Regions from separate parts of the Lysinibacillus sp. JK80 genome, predicted to be linked through region 1. Evidence: a T-box and tRNA genes for the amino acid it is inferred to sense, from the RefSeq annotation. Region 1 holds a T-box; the other regions hold tRNA genes.

Region 1 (4,311 bases):
CGTTATCCCGTTTAGACCATGGTACGTATGATTACTTTAAAAAATTAGGGGATCAGCTTGAGGCTGGTTTCCGTGAAGCAGCAACTAAATATAATATCCCGCACACTGTTAATCGTGCAGGCTCTATGATTGGCTTCTTCTTCACGAATGAAGATGTCATTGATTTTGCTTCTGCTAAAACATCAGATTTACAATTATTCGCTGAATATTTCCGTCTAATGGCAGAGGAAGGTATTTTCTTACCTCCTTCTCAATTTGAGGGACTATTCATCTCAACAGCTCACACGGAAGAGCACATTGCGACAACAGTGGCAGCATTCCATAAAGTATTTGCGCAATTAGCGCAATAAAATTTGATAGAGCATGCTAGAATTATTTCTAGCATGCTCTTCTGCTGTTGAAAGGTGAAAATGGTTTCCGTTGTAGGCTACTTGCTTTCCTGTGGCTCACCTCTTTAGCTATCCCACGGGATTCAAGCGCCTTCCACTTCACCCCATAAAAATGATTCTTAATAGCAAGGTTTTCAAATAAAGTAAAAGTGTTCACTACTCATTTTATGTAGAGGTGTTGTCACTCACGAACGCCCCCTTGGAAAGGATGCTAGCGGAACGGAATAAACCCTCGCTTTGTAAAAATGCTTTATATCCCATTGACATTACCTTTTTTAATGGATTAAGCAGAAGGCATTATAGTGCTTGAGGAATACATGAGTAAAAAGGAACAATAGCATATATTTACTAGTAAGTACGCTCAACTATACTGGATGAAGGACCTGCTTTTGTCAAAATTACATCTTTCAGCATAGCCAAATTGTGGGCGATATCGTTTATAATATAGCTATTCATAAAAGAAGGTAGTGAATTGATATGGCAACAGGCACACACACGGTCGAAGTACCCGTAGGGATTGAACATGTATGGGATTTCGTTAGTGATATGGAAAAATGGGCAAAGCTTGTCCCTGGTTATAATGCACATGAAATGATTGATGAGAAACACTCCACTTGGACTTTTAAAGGCAATGTTGGCGTTTTGAAAAAAACAGTTGAAGTAGAAATTACAATCTTAGAATGGATAGCACCATCAAAAGTTACATTTGAATTAAAGGGGCTTTCTGATAACTTCACAGGAAATGGCTATTTCCTCGCAGAAAGTATCGACGCTGAAAATACTAAAATGACAGGATTCTTAGAAGTCATTGCAGGCGGGTTAGCTGGCCCTGTTCTCAATCCGATTTTTAAACCGATCGTACCAAAGGCAACACAAATGCTAACAGATCGTGTAGCTAATAAAATTAAATTAGTAAATGTTTAATGATACGAACATCCATGGGAATGGCATGCTAGACTATTACTTCTAGCATGCCATTTTTTTAGTAGTATCTATTTTTAACTCTGTTCAAATGGCAACATCCTAGCATACTATCCTTCAAATCGTCATATGATGCAAAGGGAGGGATTATTATCGAACACAAAACTTGGAATATGCGCGAAACATTTTGTTTTCCTGGATATGGCTGCCCAACTGAAATAGCAGCTGTTCAAATTAAGCCACAGTGGCAGGCAATGCAGTTAGAGGATTCTTTGCGACTTATGGGCATCTATCATATCACCGCACACGTTCGCTTTGATTTTCAAGATATGCAAGCATTTACGGAAAATGAAGATTTAATTACAATTGATGCCCTTGATATTCAAGGAGATACTGGTTATTTTGAGTATGCCGTTCCTTTACATGTGGATTTACCAAAAGAATCAGATGTCAAAGATTTAATGGTCAAGGATATTCGCCCTAGTCTAACAAATCAGATGTGTCAGCTTGAGTGGACAGTCACAAGCGCTTTCAATGAGTATGAACCTGTTGTTGAAAAAGATGTGTTAGACAATCCGCACCTATCAACACATGCTTTCGAACAAGAGGAGACATTGGCTGCAATTGAAGAAAGTGTTCAAGTGAAACAACCTGCCGCAGTAGCAGCAGCTTCACGCCAAGAGAATTCTACAACAGTTGACCAAAAAGCTGTATTAAGAGAATCCTCAAGCCATATTGTTGTACGCGAATCCAGTACTTGGCATGAAGTGCCTTCTATGATTTGGGATCTAACAGAAGAATATACACCGCTTAAAGTTCGTGTTTCAAATGATGTCTTTCAAAAGTAAATAGCAGAGAAGTAGCAGGAGTAATAAGAAGACTAAATCACCTGATGTTGGCACAATAATGACACGGATAAACTGAAAAGCACAAATCGGCACGATGATGGTTCTGCAATAAAAACGAACTTGTCGTAGCCAAGGTGGTAAAAGCCAAGGGTTATACTTGCGTCGTCGCATTTGAATTGTCACTTCCTTTTCTATTTACTTTCCTCTTACTAAAAGATGACTAAATCACTTGAAAAATGACACGATCCTGCGGTACAATAAGGAAAATCAAATACAGATGCTATGATAGGGAAGAGTAAATTTTGACTACATTTTCAGAGAGGAAACGGTAGCTGAGAAGTTTCTATTTGTACGAAATTGAAGGTAGCCCTTGAGCAGCTTTAGTGAACTAATAGTAGTTAAAGCCGGTTAAACACCGTTACCGAATTGAGAGCCAGTAGAATAGGCTGAGAAAATATGTTATTTAATATTTATCTTAACCCTGCTGGAATTAAAGGTGGTACCGCGAACTAAAACTCCTTCGTCCTTTTAGACGAGAGGAGTTTTTTTATTGGGTAAAAAATAAATAGTATTTCTTTACCAACAGTTTTCAAACAATAGGAGGAGTCAATATGACAGAAAACATTTCAATGCCAACTAAATATGACCCACAGTCCATTGAAGCTGGTCGCTATGAATGGTGGTTACAAGGGAAGTTCTTCGAGGCACAGCCTGAAAGTGGGAAAAAGCCCTATTCAATCGTTATTCCACCACCGAACGTAACAGGTAAATTACACCTTGGTCATGCTTGGGATACAACATTACAAGATATTCTCATTCGTATGAAACGCATGCAAGGCTATGATGCCCTATGGTTGCCAGGTATGGACCATGCTGGTATAGCAACACAGGCAAAAGTAGAAGCCAAGCTGCGTGAGGATAATATTACACGTTATGATTTAGGACGTGAAAAATTCCTCGAAAAAACATGGGAATGGAAAGAAGAGTATGCTGGACATATTCGTGATCAATGGGCAAAGCTTGGTCTTGGATTAGATTATACACGTGAACGTTTCACATTAGACAAAGGTCTTTCAGATGCCGTAAAAACAGTTTTTGTTCAGTTATATGAAAAAGGTTTAATTTATCGTGGTGAACGTATTATCAACTGGGACCCAGCAGCAAAAACAGCATTATCTGATATCGAGGTAATTTATCAGGATGTGCAAGGTGCCTTCTATCATATGAAATATCCATTAGCTGATGGCTCTGGCTATGTAGAAGTTGCTACAACACGTCCCGAAACAATGCTTGGTGACTCTGGGGTAGCTGTTCACCCGAACGATGAGCGTTATCAGCACTTAATTGGTAAAAACGTTATTTTACCGATTGTAGGTCGCGAAATTCCAATTGTTGCTGATGAGTACGTTGATATGGAATTTGGTACTGGGGTTGTAAAAATGACACCAGCCCATGATCCGAACGACTTTGAAGTTGGTAATCGTCATAATCTAGAGCGCATTCTAGTAATGAATGAAGACGGCACAATGAATGATCTTGCTGGCAAATATAAAGGAATGGATCGCTTCGAATGCCGCAAGCAAATTGTTGCTGATTTACAAGAAGCAGGTGTGTTAATTCGCATTGAAGAGCATATGCATTCAGTAGGACACTCTGAACGTTCTGGTGCTGTTGTTGAGCCATATCTTTCAGCACAATGGTTCGTTAAAATGCAACCACTTGCTGATGCTTCCCTAGAGCTGCAAAAGGACGAAGAAGGGAAAGTAAACTTTGTTCCTGCTCGTTTTGAAAACACATATTCCCGCTGGATGGAGAATATACGCGATTGGTGTATTTCTCGTCAATTATGGTGGGGCCATCAAATCCCAGCCTGGTACCATAATGAAACAGGCGAAATATACGTAGGTAAAGAAGCCCCAGCAGATGCAGAAAACTGGACGCAAGATGAAGATGTACTAGATACATGGTTCTCTTCAGCACTATGGCCGTTTTCTACTATGGGTTGGCCAGATGAAGCAAATGAAGAATATAAACGTTACTATCCAACAAATACATTAGTAACAGGCTATGATATTATTTTCTTCTGGGTTTCTCGAATGATTTTCCAAGGCCTTGAGTTTACAGATCAACGTCCATTTAAAGATGTGCTAATT
Region 2 (4,311 bases), 310 kb from region 1:
AAGATATAACCTTTCTGTTTTTGTTGACATAACGCCTACTTCTAATAGTGCTAATGGCTTCCATTTGCGCCCCGCTTTGCTATAATTGACACGACTTTATGCTCCATGATACTGTCAATTTGGAGGTGATACTAAATGGCTTTTCAATCGAAAAATATCTTTATCAATTTACCAGTAAAAGATCTAAACAAATCTATCAGTTTTTTTAAGGAATTAGGTTTTGAGTTCAATCAACAATTCAGTGATGAAACAACAGCCTCAATGATTATTAATGAAAATATCTTCGTATTAATAATGGTTGAAGAACGATTTAAAGGATTTAGTAAAAAAGAAGTTACAGATACTACTACTTCTGCAGAAGCAATCTTATGTCTCTCTGCTGAAAACCGAGAACAAGTAGATCAACTAGTGAATAAGGCACTTGCCTCTGGTGGTAAACCTTATAGTGAACCACAAGATCACGGATTTATGTATGGTTGGGGTTTTCAAGATGTAGATGGGCATATCTGGGAAGTAGTTTATATGGATGAAAATGCATTGAATCAAGAGTAAATTTTGTATCTATGAATATCAAAAAACAGTAGATGCAATTGCATCTACTGTTTCTAGTATGACCCGTACGGGATTCGAACCCGTGTTACCGCCGTGAAAGGGCGGTGTCTTAACCACTTGACCAACGGGCCCATGGCGGAGAAGGAGGGATTTGAACCCTCGCGCCGGTTACCCGACCTACACCCTTAGCAGGGGCGCCTCTTCAGCCTCTTGAGTACTTCCCCAAAATAAAAAATGGCTCCGAAGGCAGGACTCGAACCTGCGACAACCTGATTAACAGTCAGGTGCTACTACCAACTGAGCTACTTCGGAATAATGGTGGGCCTAAATGGACTCGAACCATCGACCTCACGCTTATCAGGCGTGCGCTCTAACCAGCTGAGCTATAGGCCCTTGGAGCGGGTGATGGGAATCGAACCCACGACATCAGCTTGGAAGGCTGAGGTTTTACCATTAAACTACACCCGCATAAATGGTGGGTCAGGACGGAATCGAACCGCCGACACTTAGAGCTTCAATCTAATGCTCTACCAACTGAGCTACTGACCCATTTCGTCCATGCTAAGCTTGCTCACTTTTTTGCTTCTCATGACTTTTATTTTAAAAATGGCGGTCCCGACCGGGATCGAACCGGCGATCTCCTGCGTGACAGGCAGGCATGTTAACCGCTACACCACGGGACCTTTTGGTTGCGGGGGCCGGATTTGAACCAACGACCTTCGGGTTATGAGCCCGACGAGCTACCACTGCTCCACCCCGCGATAATTTTATGTTGTTTCGAGTTTTTAAAGCACCATTTATAAAAATTTAAAACTGGAGGAGGTAGAGGGATTCGAACCCCCGCGCGGTGTTACCCGCCTGTCGGTTTTCAAGACCGATCCCTTCAGCCAGACTTGGGTATACCTCCGTTACAATATATAAATGGTGGACCTTGCAGGACTCGAACCTGCGACCGGACGGTTATGAGCCGTCTGCTCTAACCAACTGAGCTAAAGGTCCTTTAAGATGGCGGCAGAGGGGATCGAACCCCCGACCTTACGGGTATGAACCGTACGCTCTAGCCAGCTGAGCTACGCCGCCAGGATCTTTATACTGGTTAATTTACTTATGGTGGAGCCTAGCGGGATCGAACCGCTGACCTCCTGCGTGCAAGGCAGGCGCTCTCCCAGCTGAGCTAAGGCCCCATAATCTTTTTGGAAATGGTCGGGAAGACAGGATTCGAACCTGCGACCCCTTGGTCCCAAACCAAGTGCTCTACCAAGCTGAGCTACTTCCCGTTGTTCTTTTGGCGCGCCCGACAGGAGTCGAACCCATAACCTTCTGATCCGTAGTCAGACGCTCTATCCAATTGAGCTACGGGCGCATTTAAAATGGTGCCGAGGACCGGAATCGAACCGGTACGGTAGTCACCTACCGCAGGATTTTAAGTCCTGTGCGTCTGCCAGTTCCGCCACCCCGGCACATTTGGAGCGGAAGACGAGGTTCGAACTCGCGACCCCCACCTTGGCAAGGTGGTGTTCTACCACTGAACTACTTCCGCATGTGCATAAGCTTTTTTATCTGGCAATGAAAATAATGGTGCGGGTGAAGGGAGTCGAACCCCCACGCCTTGCGGCGCTAGATCCTAAGTCTAGTGCGTCTGCCAATTCCGCCACACCCGCTTATTATTATTTATAAATGGTGAGCCATGAAGGACTCGAACCTTCGACCCTCTGATTAAAAGTCAGATGCTCTACCAACTGAGCTAATGGCTCGAAAAAATGGTGCCGGCTATAGGAATCGAACCCACGACCTACTGATTACAAGTCAGTTGCTCTACCTGCTGAGCTAAACCGGCATATGGTGGAGGATGACGGGCTCGAACCGCCGACCCTCTGCTTGTAAGGCAGATGCTCTCCCAGCTGAGCTAATCCTCCTGGGTATTATGCCTAGCGACGTCCTACTCTCACAGGGGGAAGCCCCCAACTACCATCGGCGCTAAAGAGCTTAACTTCCGTGTTCGGTATGGGAACGGGTGTGACCTCTTTGCCATCATCACTAGACTATGTCGACCTTCCATACACGGCGTACTGCTGTGTCTAGAAGCTCTCTTTTTAGAAAGATTTGCTCTTTCAAAACTGGATAAACGGTGCATTGAATGTTTCAAACTTTTTTGGTTAAGTCCTCGATCGATTAGTATTCGTCAGCTCCATGTGTCACCACACTTCCACCTCGAACCTATCTACCTCATCGTCTTTGAGGGATCTTACTTACTTGCGTAATGGGAAATCTCATCTTGAGGGGGGCTTCATGCTTAGATGCTTTCAGCACTTATCCCGTCCACACATAGCTACCCAGCGATGCCTTTGGCAAGACAACTGGTACACCAGCGGTGTGTCCATCCCGGTCCTCTCGTACTAAGGACAGCTCCTCTCAAATTTCCTACGCCCACGACGGATAGGGACCGAACTGTCTCACGACGTTCTGAACCCAGCTCGCGTACCGCTTTAATGGGCGAACAGCCCAACCCTTGGGACCGACTACAGCCCCAGGATGCGATGAGCCGACATCGAGGTGCCAAACCTCCCCGTCGATGTGGACTCTTGGGGGAGATAAGCCTGTTATCCCCGGGGTAGCTTTTATCCGTTGAGCGATGGCCCTTCCATGCGGAACCACCGGATCACTAAGCCCGTCTTTCGACCCTGCTCGACTTGTAGGTCTCGCAGTCAAGCTCCCTTGTGCCTTTACACTCTACGAATGATTTCCAACCATTCTGAGGGAACCTTTGGGCGCCTCCGTTACCTTTTAGGAGGCGACCGCCCCAGTCAAACTGTCCGCCTGACACTGTCTCCTGCCCCGCTAAGGGGCATGGGTTAGAATTTCAATACAACCAGGGTAGTATCCCACCGACGCCTCCTTCGAAGCTGGCGCTCCGAGATCTCTGGCTCCTACCTATCCTGTACAAGTTGTACCAAAATTCAATATCAGGCTACAGTAAAGCTCCACGGGGTCTTTCCGTCCTGTCGCGGGTAACCTGCATCTTCACAGGTACTATAATTTCACCGAGTCTCTCGTTGAGACAGTGCCCAGATCGTTACGCCTTTCGTGCGGGTCGGAACTTACCCGACAAGGAATTTCGCTACCTTAGGACCGTTATAGTTACGGCCGCCGTTTACTGGGGCTTCAATTCGCAGCTTCGCTTGTGCTAACCACTCCTCTTAACCTTCCAGCACCGGGCAGGCGTCAGCCCCTATACGTCACCTTACGGTTTTGCAGAGACCTGTGTTTTTGCTAAACAGTCGCCTGGGCCTATTCACTGCGGCTCTCATGCGCTTGCACGCTCAAGAGCACCCCTTCTCCCGAAGTTACGGGGTCATTTTGCCGAGTTCCTTAACGAGAGTTCTCTCGCACACCTTAGGATTCTCTCCTCGACTACCTGTGTCGGTTTGCGGTACGGGCACCTCTCACCTCGATAGAGGCTTTTCTTGGCAGTGTGAAATCAGGAACTTCGTCCATACGGACTCGCCATCACAGCTCAACGTTACAGTGTGCGGATTTGCCTACACACACGCCTTACTGCTTGGACGCGCACAACCAACGGCGCGCTTACCCTATCCTACTGCGTCCCCCCATTTCTCAAACGGTGAGGAGGTGGTACAGGAATATCAACCTGTTGTCCATCGCCTACGCCTATCGGCCTCGGCTTAGGTCCCGACTAACCCTGAGCGGACGAGCCTTCCTCAGGAAACCTTAGTCATACGGTGGACGGGATTCTCACCC
Region 3 (4,311 bases), 700 kb from region 1:
GTCACTAAACTACCTACCACAACAGATGCTGTAACTGTAGATGCTATTATCTTGTTAAAATTTTTATTCTTTTTTTTCATAATCTCACATTCTTTCCCTCATTATTGATGGTGACTTATTTACTAATAAATAGTAATTTGCGATATATCTTTTTGTATGTTTTTTTAAATTGGAATATCTCCCTTTCTTATTATAATTCCACAATGGTTTTTGGGTAGTTATTACCAAATATTTTAGATATATCCTTTTTTACTTTCCATTTTAGAGAAATTAGTCTACCTATCATACAAATGTGGTAAAAATATTTTATAATAAATAGTAAAATTAATATATATAAATTTTCAATTAATAGAACAAAAATTTTAGTTCAACTTCATGCATGACCCATACGTTGTGATTGATGTTTTCATGTTTCATTGATACAAAACATTTCTTAATGCCACTTGTTTCTAAGTGAAGGAAGAAACTAAACTCTGTCTTGTCATTTTTTGCTTTTAAGAGGGAAGTACACATTAATTTATCAGTTAACGTTACCATAATGAACCTAGATTATATTAAATAACTTAAGTTTGCTAATACAGCGCAAAATATAGCTGCTGTAAAGGCAAAATATGACCCATTCAGTCCTCCGCTCCTTTATCTATGTTTATATACTTTCTATAATTTTTTACAACAAAAAAAGAACCCCTGATATATCAAGGATTCTTCGTTGTAATTGATACCGGTGGTCGGGGTCGAACCGACACTCCAAAGGAACACGATTTTGAGTCGTGCGCGTCTGCCAATTCCGCCACACCGGCATAATGGAGATAAAAAAAATCGGATAAACCGATTAACAGTTAAAATATGGAGGCGGCAACCGGATTTGAACCGGTGATAAGGGTGTTGCAGACCCGTGCCTTACCACTTGGCTATGCCGCCGTCATACATGGAGCGGAAGACGAGGTTCGAACTCGCGACCCCCACCTTGGCAAGGTGGTGTTCTACCACTGAACTACTTCCGCAAAAATGGCTGGGGTACTAGGATTCGAACCTAGGCATGACGGAATCAAAATCCGTTGCCTTACCGCTTGGCTATACCCCAACAATGGGGCGACTGATGGGAATCGAACCCACGAATGCCGGAACCACAATCCGGTGCGTTAACCACTTCGCCACAATCGCCATTGTATTATGATGTTTATTAATTTTATATGTGATGGGGCGACTGATGGGAATCGAACCCACGAATGCCGGAACCACAATCCGGTGCGTTAACCACTTCGCCACAATCGCCATAAAATTAATTGGCAGGGGCAGTAGGAATCGAACCCACACCAAAGGTTTTGGAGACCTCTATTCTACCGTTGAACTATGCCCCTAAAATAATAAAACTGGTGGAGGGGGACGGATTCGAACCGCCGAACCCTAAGGAGCGGATTTACAGTCCGCCGCGTTTAGCCACTTCGCTACCCCTCCGGGAAAATCTGGTGCCGGCTATAGGAATCGAACCCACGACCTACTGATTACAAGTCAGTTGCTCTACCTGCTGAGCTAAACCGGCAAAAAAACAAGATGGGTCAGGACGGAATCGAACCGCCGACACTTAGAGCTTCAATCTAATGCTCTACCAACTGAGCTACTGACCCATATTTTAAAGTAAATGGCGGTCCCGACCGGGATCGAACCGGCGATCTCCTGCGTGACAGGCAGGCATGTTAACCGCTACACCACGGGACCATTTGGTTGCGGGGGCTGGATTTGAACCAACGACCTTCGGGTTATGAGCCCGACGAGCTACCACTGCTCCACCCCGCGATAATACTATAATGTTGTAAAAATAATGGTGGAGGATGACGGGCTCGAACCGCCGACCCTCTGCTTGTAAGGCAGATGCTCTCCCAGCTGAGCTAATCCTCCATCTGGGTATTGAATTGGTGACCCCTACGGGATTCGAACCCGTGTTACCGCCGTGAAAGGGCGGTGTCTTAACCACTTGACCAAGGGGCCATCGTTTGGAACACATCAAAGTGCTGGCGGAGAGTAAGGGATTTGAACCCTTGAGACAGTGTTAACCGCCTACACGATTTCCAATCGTGCTCCTTCGGCCACTCGGACAACTCTCCAAGAATGGCTCCGAAGGCAGGACTCGAACCTGCGACAACCTGATTAACAGTCAGGTGCTACTACCAACTGAGCTACTTCGGAATAATTTTAGTATATAGCCTAGCGACGTCCTACTCTCACAGGGGGAAGCCCCCAACTACCATCGGCGCTAAAGAGCTTAACTTCCGTGTTCGGTATGGGAACGGGTGTGACCTCTTTGCCATCATCACTAGACTATTTGAAAGACAATACTTATTATAACATATCTTATAAAAATTACAAGTATATTCTAATATTTTATTCTTTCAAAACTGGATAAACGGTGCATTGAATGTTTCAAACTTTTTTGGTTAAGTCCTCGATCGATTAGTATTCGTCAGCTCCATGTGTCACCACACTTCCACCTCGAACCTATCTACCTCATCGTCTTTGAGGGATCTTACTTACTTGCGTAATGGGAAATCTCATCTTGAGGGGGGCTTCATGCTTAGATGCTTTCAGCACTTATCCCGTCCACACATAGCTACCCAGCGATGCCTTTGGCAAGACAACTGGTACACCAGCGGTGTGTCCATCCCGGTCCTCTCGTACTAAGGACAGCTCCTCTCAAATTTCCTACGCCCACGACGGATAGGGACCGAACTGTCTCACGACGTTCTGAACCCAGCTCGCGTACCGCTTTAATGGGCGAACAGCCCAACCCTTGGGACCGACTACAGCCCCAGGATGCGATGAGCCGACATCGAGGTGCCAAACCTCCCCGTCGATGTGGACTCTTGGGGGAGATAAGCCTGTTATCCCCGGGGTAGCTTTTATCCGTTGAGCGATGGCCCTTCCATGCGGAACCACCGGATCACTAAGCCCGTCTTTCGACCCTGCTCGACTTGTAGGTCTCGCAGTCAAGCTCCCTTGTGCCTTTACACTCTACGAATGATTTCCAACCATTCTGAGGGAACCTTTGGGCGCCTCCGTTACCTTTTAGGAGGCGACCGCCCCAGTCAAACTGTCCGCCTGACACTGTCTCCTGCCCCGCTAAGGGGCATGGGTTAGAATTTCAATACAACCAGGGTAGTATCCCACCGACGCCTCCTTCGAAGCTGGCGCTCCGAGATCTCTGGCTCCTACCTATCCTGTACAAGTTGTACCAAAATTCAATATCAGGCTACAGTAAAGCTCCACGGGGTCTTTCCGTCCTGTCGCGGGTAACCTGCATCTTCACAGGTACTATAATTTCACCGAGTCTCTCGTTGAGACAGTGCCCAGATCGTTACGCCTTTCGTGCGGGTCGGAACTTACCCGACAAGGAATTTCGCTACCTTAGGACCGTTATAGTTACGGCCGCCGTTTACTGGGGCTTCAATTCGCAGCTTCGCTTGCGCTAACCACTCCTCTTAACCTTCCAGCACCGGGCAGGCGTCAGCCCCTATACGTCACCTTACGGTTTTGCAGAGACCTGTGTTTTTGCTAAACAGTCGCCTGGGCCTATTCACTGCGGCTCTCATGCGCTTGCACGCTCAAGAGCACCCCTTCTCCCGAAGTTACGGGGTCATTTTGCCGAGTTCCTTAACGAGAGTTCTCTCGCACACCTTAGGATTCTCTCCTCGACTACCTGTGTCGGTTTGCGGTACGGGCACCTCTCACCTCGATAGAGGCTTTTCTTGGCAGTGTGAAATCAGGAACTTCGTCCATACGGACTCGCCATCACAGCTCAACGTTATAGTGTGCGGATTTGCCTACACACACGCCTTACTGCTTGGACGCGCACAACCAACGGCGCGCTTACCCTATCCTACTGCGTCCCCCCATTTCTCAAACGGTGAGGAGGTGGTACAGGAATATCAACCTGTTGTCCATCGCCTACGCCTATCGGCCTCGGCTTAGGTCCCGACTAACCCTGAGCGGACGAGCCTTCCTCAGGAAACCTTAGTCATACGGTGGACGGGATTCTCACCCGTCTTTCGCTACTCATACCGGCATTCTCACTTCTAAGCGCTCCACCAGTCCTTCCGATCTGACTTCAACGCACTTAGAACGCTCTCCTACCACTGACATCGTAGATGTCAATCCACAGCTTCGGTGAATCGTTTAGCCCCGATACATTTTCGGCGCAGCGTCACTCGACCAGTGAGCTATTACGCACTCTTTAAATGATGGCTGCTTCTAAGCCAACATCCTGGTTGTCTGTGCAACGCCACATCCTTTTCCACTTAACGATTACTTTGGGAC
Region 4 (4,311 bases), 300 kb from region 1:
TAAAAGAAAACAAGACCTGATGAACAAGAGAGGAAGAAGACGATGATTTATATGGATTATGCTGCAACATCACCTATGATGAGGGAATCTCTTGAGGCATATGTAGAGGTGGCACAACGGTATTATGGAAATAGTGCGAGTTTGCATGATTTAGGGGGACAAGCTTTTTATTTTGTCCAGCAATCAAGGGAGGTTGTAGCCCAAGCCCTAGGTGTAACTAGTGATGGCGTAATTTTTACGGGTAGTGGAACAGAAGGAAATCTCATAGCCATCTTGTCGTTAGCGCTAGCCTCAAAAAAAGGAAAACACATTATTTCATCTCAAGCTGAGCATACGTCAGTGCATGCGGCTTTGAATACACTTGAGAAAAAGGGCTTTACTGTAACAAAATTACCTTTGCAGAAGGATGGTTGTGTTGATCTGGGGCAATTGCAACAAGCAATCCGGGAAGAGACTGCTTTGATTACCATTCAACATGTCAATTCTGAAATTGGTTCAATCCAGCCTGTAGAGAAAATCGTAAAGATGGCAAGAAAATCAAATATATTCTGTCATGTTGATTGTGTACAATCATTTGGCAAACTAGCTATACCAAAAGGGGCAGATGCGATTACCATCTCGGCTCATAAAATAGGCGGACCAAAGGGCTGTGGTGCTATATATCTGAACCCTGCAATCAGAGTACCTGCATTAACACCAGGTTTGACACATGAGAGGGGTCTTAGAGGGGGGACATTAGATACTCCTGCAATCGTGGCCTTTGCCGCGGCAATTGAAAACTATCAATATGAATTGCAACATTATGAAACGCTAAGAAATTATTTTGAAAATAATTTACCTGAAAAATGTCAGCTCGTTGAGTGTAAACAGCAACTACCTAATATTTGTGGGGTAATGATGGAAAAAGTAGAGGGACAATATGTTCTTTTAAAGTTAAATGAGGCGGGAATCTGTATCTCTACAGGTAGTGCATGTGATATTCATAGTGAATCGGGAACAAAGGCTATTCTATCAATGGGGTTCTCTTTGGAAGCGGCACGCCAATTTTTTAGAATATCTTTTGGTCCTTCCACTAAACTTGAGGATATTGTAAAATTAAAAATAGAGCTTTCAAATATTTAACGAAAAGACGAGTGAAGGATTATCTATATTCTTCACTTGTAGTGAAATAGATTATAAGTTAATAATATCGGCAAATAAAATAATTGTTTTCTTTTGAACCAACAATTGCTATAATATTTTGCAGGGCAATATTTTCTCTTACTTAACAAAAATATCTTTAAAAAGTAATAATTTCTTTTTTTTATAAAAAAGTATTGCACAATGTTAGAAAACGTTATACAATAATTCTTGTCTTGAAGGACAGGTAAACAACTTCAAAACATGATACATAACCAAGTCTAGTGATGATGGCAAAGAGGTCACACCCGTTCCCATACCGAACACGGAAGTTAAGCTCTTTAGCGCCGATGGTAGTTGGGGGCTTCCCCCTGTGAGAGTAGGACGTCGCTAGGCATAATACCCAGGAGGATTAGCTCAGCTGGGAGAGCATCTGCCTTACAAGCAGAGGGTCGGCGGTTCGAGCCCGTCATCCTCCACCATATGCCGGTTTAGCTCAGCAGGTAGAGCAACTGACTTGTAATCAGTAGGTCGTGGGTTCGATTCCTATAGCCGGCACCATTTTTTCGAGCCATTAGCTCAGTTGGTAGAGCATCTGACTTTTAATCAGAGGGTCGAAGGTTCGAGTCCTTCATGGCTCACCATTTATAAATAATAATAAGCGGGTGTGGCGGAATTGGCAGACGCACTAGACTTAGGATCTAGCGCCGCAAGGCGTGGGGGTTCGACTCCCTTCACCCGCACCATTATTTTCATTGCCAGATAAAAAAGCTTATGCACATGCGGAAGTAGTTCAGTGGTAGAACACCACCTTGCCAAGGTGGGGGTCGCGAGTTCGAACCTCGTCTTCCGCTCCAAATGTGCCGGGGTGGCGGAACTGGCAGACGCACAGGACTTAAAATCCTGCGGTAGGTGACTACCGTACCGGTTCGATTCCGGTCCTCGGCACCATTTTAAATGCGCCCGTAGCTCAATTGGATAGAGCGTCTGACTACGGATCAGAAGGTTATGGGTTCGACTCCTGTCGGGCGCGCCAAAAGAACAACGGGAAGTAGCTCAGCTTGGTAGAGCACTTGGTTTGGGACCAAGGGGTCGCAGGTTCGAATCCTGTCTTCCCGACCATTTCCAAAAAGATTATGGGGCCTTAGCTCAGCTGGGAGAGCGCCTGCCTTGCACGCAGGAGGTCAGCGGTTCGATCCCGCTAGGCTCCACCATAAGTAAATTAACCAGTATAAAGATCCTGGCGGCGTAGCTCAGCTGGCTAGAGCGTACGGTTCATACCCGTAAGGTCGGGGGTTCGATCCCCTCTGCCGCCATCTTAAAGGACCTTTAGCTCAGTTGGTTAGAGCAGACGGCTCATAACCGTCCGGTCGCAGGTTCGAGTCCTGCAAGGTCCACCATTTATATATTGTAACGGAGGTATACCCAAGTCTGGCTGAAGGGATCGGTCTTGAAAACCGACAGGCGGGTAACACCGCGCGGGGGTTCGAATCCCTCTACCTCCTCCAGTTTTAAATTTTTATAAATGGTGCTTTAAAAACTCGAAACAACATAAAATTATCGCGGGGTGGAGCAGTGGTAGCTCGTCGGGCTCATAACCCGAAGGTCGTTGGTTCAAATCCGGCCCCCGCAACCAAAAGGTCCCGTGGTGTAGCGGTTAACATGCCTGCCTGTCACGCAGGAGATCGCCGGTTCGATCCCGGTCGGGACCGCCATTTTTAAAATAAAAGTCATGAGAAGCAAAAAAGTGAGCAAGCTTAGCATGGACGAAATGGGTCAGTAGCTCAGTTGGTAGAGCATTAGATTGAAGCTCTAAGTGTCGGCGGTTCGATTCCGTCCTGACCCACCATTTATGCGGGTGTAGTTTAATGGTAAAACCTCAGCCTTCCAAGCTGATGTCGTGGGTTCGATTCCCATCACCCGCTCCAAGGGCCTATAGCTCAGCTGGTTAGAGCGCACGCCTGATAAGCGTGAGGTCGATGGTTCGAGTCCATTTAGGCCCACCATTATTCCGAAGTAGCTCAGTTGGTAGTAGCACCTGACTGTTAATCAGGTTGTCGCAGGTTCGAGTCCTGCCTTCGGAGCCATTTTTATTTTGGGGAAGTACTCAAGAGGCTGAAGAGGCGCCCCTGCTAAGGGTGTAGGTCGGGTAACCGGCGCGAGGGTTCAAATCCCTCCTTCTCCGCCATGGGCCCGTTGGTCAAGTGGTTAAGACACCGCCCTTTCACGGCGGTAACACGGGTTCGAATCCCGTACGGGTCATACTAAGTGCAGTAGATGAATTTACATCTACTGCACTTTTTAATTTACTTGATATTTAGATTTATAACATAGCTATAATAAATGAAAGCCTACACAGAATGATTAAACTGTGTAGGCTTGTTGTTTTTTAAATTAGTGATTAAATTTTTCGTCCTTTTCCATATGGGATGCAAAGAGGTGTACCAAAGATTGGATCTGTCGTCATTTGGCAATCAAGGTCAAACACATGATTAACTAAATCAGTGGTCATAATTTCTTCTGGTTTCCCTTGACGATAGACACCACGGTCACGCACTGTAATAATATGATCGGCATAGCGACAAGCAAGATTAATATCATGTAGTACCATAACAATAGTTCTCTTTTGCTGTTGGTTCAATTCGAATAGTAAATCTAAAACGTCTATTTGATGAGTTAAATCTAAGTATGTCGTAGGCTCGTCTAAAAGAATGATATCTGTATCTTGAGCAAGCGTCATAGCTATCCAAGCACGTTGACGTTGTCCCCCTGATAGCTCATCTACTGGTCTATCTTGTAAATGCTCGGTACCTGTAGCTTTTAAAGCGTTTAAAACGATTTCTTCATCTTTTTCAGTCCACTGTTGTCGCCAACTTTGGTAAGGATAGCGACCTTGTTTCACAAGTTGTAGGACAGTTAAGCCTTCTGGTGCAACAGGAGATTGAGGAAGAATAGAGAGGTTTTTAGCCACTTGTTTTGTTGATAATTTAAAAATATCCTCACCGTCTAATAAAACGGAGCCTTTTTTAGGTTTTAATAATCGAGCAATGGAGCGTAAGAGTGTGGATTTACCACAGCCATTCGCTCCGATTAATACAGTAATTTCATTCAAAGGAATAGATAAATTGAGATCTTCGATAATATTGAAATCACCATAACTTAATGTTAGAGATTTGGTTAATAAAGATTCAG

What was found. The T-box of region 1 lies ahead of HXV90_RS16050 (valine--tRNA ligase). A T-box ahead of a tRNA ligase gene usually reads a tRNA of that ligase, here a tRNA-Val.
Region 2: it encodes a tRNA-Val, which carries the amino acid that the T-box ahead of HXV90_RS16050 (valine--tRNA ligase) is inferred to sense. The anticodon was not compared.
Region 3: it encodes a tRNA-Val, which carries the amino acid that the T-box ahead of HXV90_RS16050 (valine--tRNA ligase) is inferred to sense. The anticodon was not compared.
Region 4: it encodes a tRNA-Val, which carries the amino acid that the T-box ahead of HXV90_RS16050 (valine--tRNA ligase) is inferred to sense. The anticodon was not compared.

Annotation. Positions count from the first base shown of each region.
Region 1 covers NZ_CP058997.1:3,190,537-3,194,847, reverse strand. Annotated here, with positions in the region: gene hemL (glutamate-1-semialdehyde 2,1-aminomutase) at 1-350, shown strand, start outside; gene HXV90_RS16065 (SRPBCC family protein) at 867-1,313, shown strand; gene HXV90_RS16060 (valyl-tRNA synthetase) at 1,484-2,158, shown strand; gene HXV90_RS16055 (hypothetical protein) at 2,135-2,329, opposite strand; T-box leader at 2,432-2,689, shown strand; gene HXV90_RS16050 (valine--tRNA ligase) at 2,770-4,311, shown strand, end outside.
Region 2 covers NZ_CP058997.1:3,501,986-3,506,296, forward strand. Annotated here, with positions in the region: gene HXV90_RS17590 (VOC family protein) at 136-552, shown strand; tRNA gene HXV90_RS17595 (tRNA-Glu) at 612-683, opposite strand; tRNA gene HXV90_RS17600 (tRNA-Ser) at 686-776, opposite strand; tRNA gene HXV90_RS17605 (tRNA-Asn) at 788-864, opposite strand; tRNA gene HXV90_RS17610 (tRNA-Ile) at 869-945, opposite strand; tRNA gene HXV90_RS17615 (tRNA-Gly) at 947-1,020, opposite strand; tRNA gene HXV90_RS17620 (tRNA-Phe) at 1,026-1,101, opposite strand; tRNA gene HXV90_RS17625 (tRNA-Asp) at 1,160-1,235, opposite strand; tRNA gene HXV90_RS17630 (tRNA-Met) at 1,239-1,313, opposite strand; tRNA gene HXV90_RS17635 (tRNA-Ser) at 1,367-1,459, opposite strand; tRNA gene HXV90_RS17640 (tRNA-Ile) at 1,475-1,551, opposite strand; tRNA gene HXV90_RS17645 (tRNA-Met) at 1,559-1,632, opposite strand; tRNA gene HXV90_RS17650 (tRNA-Ala) at 1,661-1,736, opposite strand; tRNA gene HXV90_RS17655 (tRNA-Pro) at 1,753-1,829, opposite strand; tRNA gene HXV90_RS17660 (tRNA-Arg) at 1,839-1,915, opposite strand; tRNA gene HXV90_RS17665 (tRNA-Leu) at 1,924-2,012, opposite strand; tRNA gene HXV90_RS17670 (tRNA-Gly) at 2,018-2,092, opposite strand; tRNA gene HXV90_RS17675 (tRNA-Leu) at 2,129-2,213, opposite strand; tRNA gene HXV90_RS17680 (tRNA-Lys) at 2,231-2,306, opposite strand; tRNA gene HXV90_RS17685 (tRNA-Thr) at 2,314-2,389, opposite strand; tRNA gene HXV90_RS17690 (tRNA-Val) at 2,393-2,468, opposite strand; rRNA gene rrf (5S ribosomal RNA) at 2,479-2,594, opposite strand; rRNA gene HXV90_RS17700 (23S ribosomal RNA) at 2,705-4,311, opposite strand, start outside.
Region 3 covers NZ_CP058997.1:3,892,675-3,896,985, forward strand. Annotated here, with positions in the region: gene HXV90_RS19520 (S-layer homology domain-containing protein) at 1-80, opposite strand, end outside; tRNA gene HXV90_RS19525 (tRNA-Leu) at 720-800, opposite strand; tRNA gene HXV90_RS19530 (tRNA-Cys) at 848-921, opposite strand; tRNA gene HXV90_RS19535 (tRNA-Gly) at 930-1,004, opposite strand; tRNA gene HXV90_RS19540 (tRNA-Gln) at 1,010-1,084, opposite strand; tRNA gene HXV90_RS19545 (tRNA-His) at 1,089-1,164, opposite strand; tRNA gene HXV90_RS19550 (tRNA-His) at 1,200-1,275, opposite strand; tRNA gene HXV90_RS19555 (tRNA-Trp) at 1,288-1,361, opposite strand; tRNA gene HXV90_RS19560 (tRNA-Tyr) at 1,375-1,458, opposite strand; tRNA gene HXV90_RS19565 (tRNA-Thr) at 1,468-1,543, opposite strand; tRNA gene HXV90_RS19570 (tRNA-Phe) at 1,556-1,628, opposite strand; tRNA gene HXV90_RS19575 (tRNA-Asp) at 1,644-1,719, opposite strand; tRNA gene HXV90_RS19580 (tRNA-Met) at 1,723-1,797, opposite strand; tRNA gene HXV90_RS19585 (tRNA-Val) at 1,824-1,899, opposite strand; tRNA gene HXV90_RS19590 (tRNA-Glu) at 1,915-1,989, opposite strand; tRNA gene HXV90_RS19595 (tRNA-Ser) at 2,014-2,105, opposite strand; tRNA gene HXV90_RS19600 (tRNA-Asn) at 2,111-2,187, opposite strand; rRNA gene rrf (5S ribosomal RNA) at 2,204-2,319, opposite strand; rRNA gene HXV90_RS19610 (23S ribosomal RNA) at 2,432-4,311, opposite strand, start outside.
Region 4 covers NZ_CP058997.1:3,494,102-3,498,412, reverse strand. Annotated here, with positions in the region: gene HXV90_RS17570 (cysteine desulfurase family protein) at 52-1,122, shown strand; rRNA gene rrf (5S ribosomal RNA) at 1,400-1,515, shown strand; tRNA gene HXV90_RS17560 (tRNA-Val) at 1,526-1,601, shown strand; tRNA gene HXV90_RS17555 (tRNA-Thr) at 1,605-1,680, shown strand; tRNA gene HXV90_RS17550 (tRNA-Lys) at 1,688-1,763, shown strand; tRNA gene HXV90_RS17545 (tRNA-Leu) at 1,781-1,865, shown strand; tRNA gene HXV90_RS17540 (tRNA-Gly) at 1,902-1,976, shown strand; tRNA gene HXV90_RS17535 (tRNA-Leu) at 1,982-2,070, shown strand; tRNA gene HXV90_RS17530 (tRNA-Arg) at 2,079-2,155, shown strand; tRNA gene HXV90_RS17525 (tRNA-Pro) at 2,165-2,241, shown strand; tRNA gene HXV90_RS17520 (tRNA-Ala) at 2,258-2,333, shown strand; tRNA gene HXV90_RS17515 (tRNA-Met) at 2,362-2,435, shown strand; tRNA gene HXV90_RS17510 (tRNA-Ile) at 2,443-2,519, shown strand; tRNA gene HXV90_RS17505 (tRNA-Ser) at 2,535-2,627, shown strand; tRNA gene HXV90_RS17500 (tRNA-Met) at 2,681-2,755, shown strand; tRNA gene HXV90_RS17495 (tRNA-Asp) at 2,759-2,834, shown strand; tRNA gene HXV90_RS17490 (tRNA-Phe) at 2,893-2,968, shown strand; tRNA gene HXV90_RS17485 (tRNA-Gly) at 2,974-3,047, shown strand; tRNA gene HXV90_RS17480 (tRNA-Ile) at 3,049-3,125, shown strand; tRNA gene HXV90_RS17475 (tRNA-Asn) at 3,130-3,206, shown strand; tRNA gene HXV90_RS17470 (tRNA-Ser) at 3,217-3,307, shown strand; tRNA gene HXV90_RS17465 (tRNA-Glu) at 3,310-3,381, shown strand; gene HXV90_RS17460 (ABC transporter ATP-binding protein) at 3,521-4,311, opposite strand, start outside.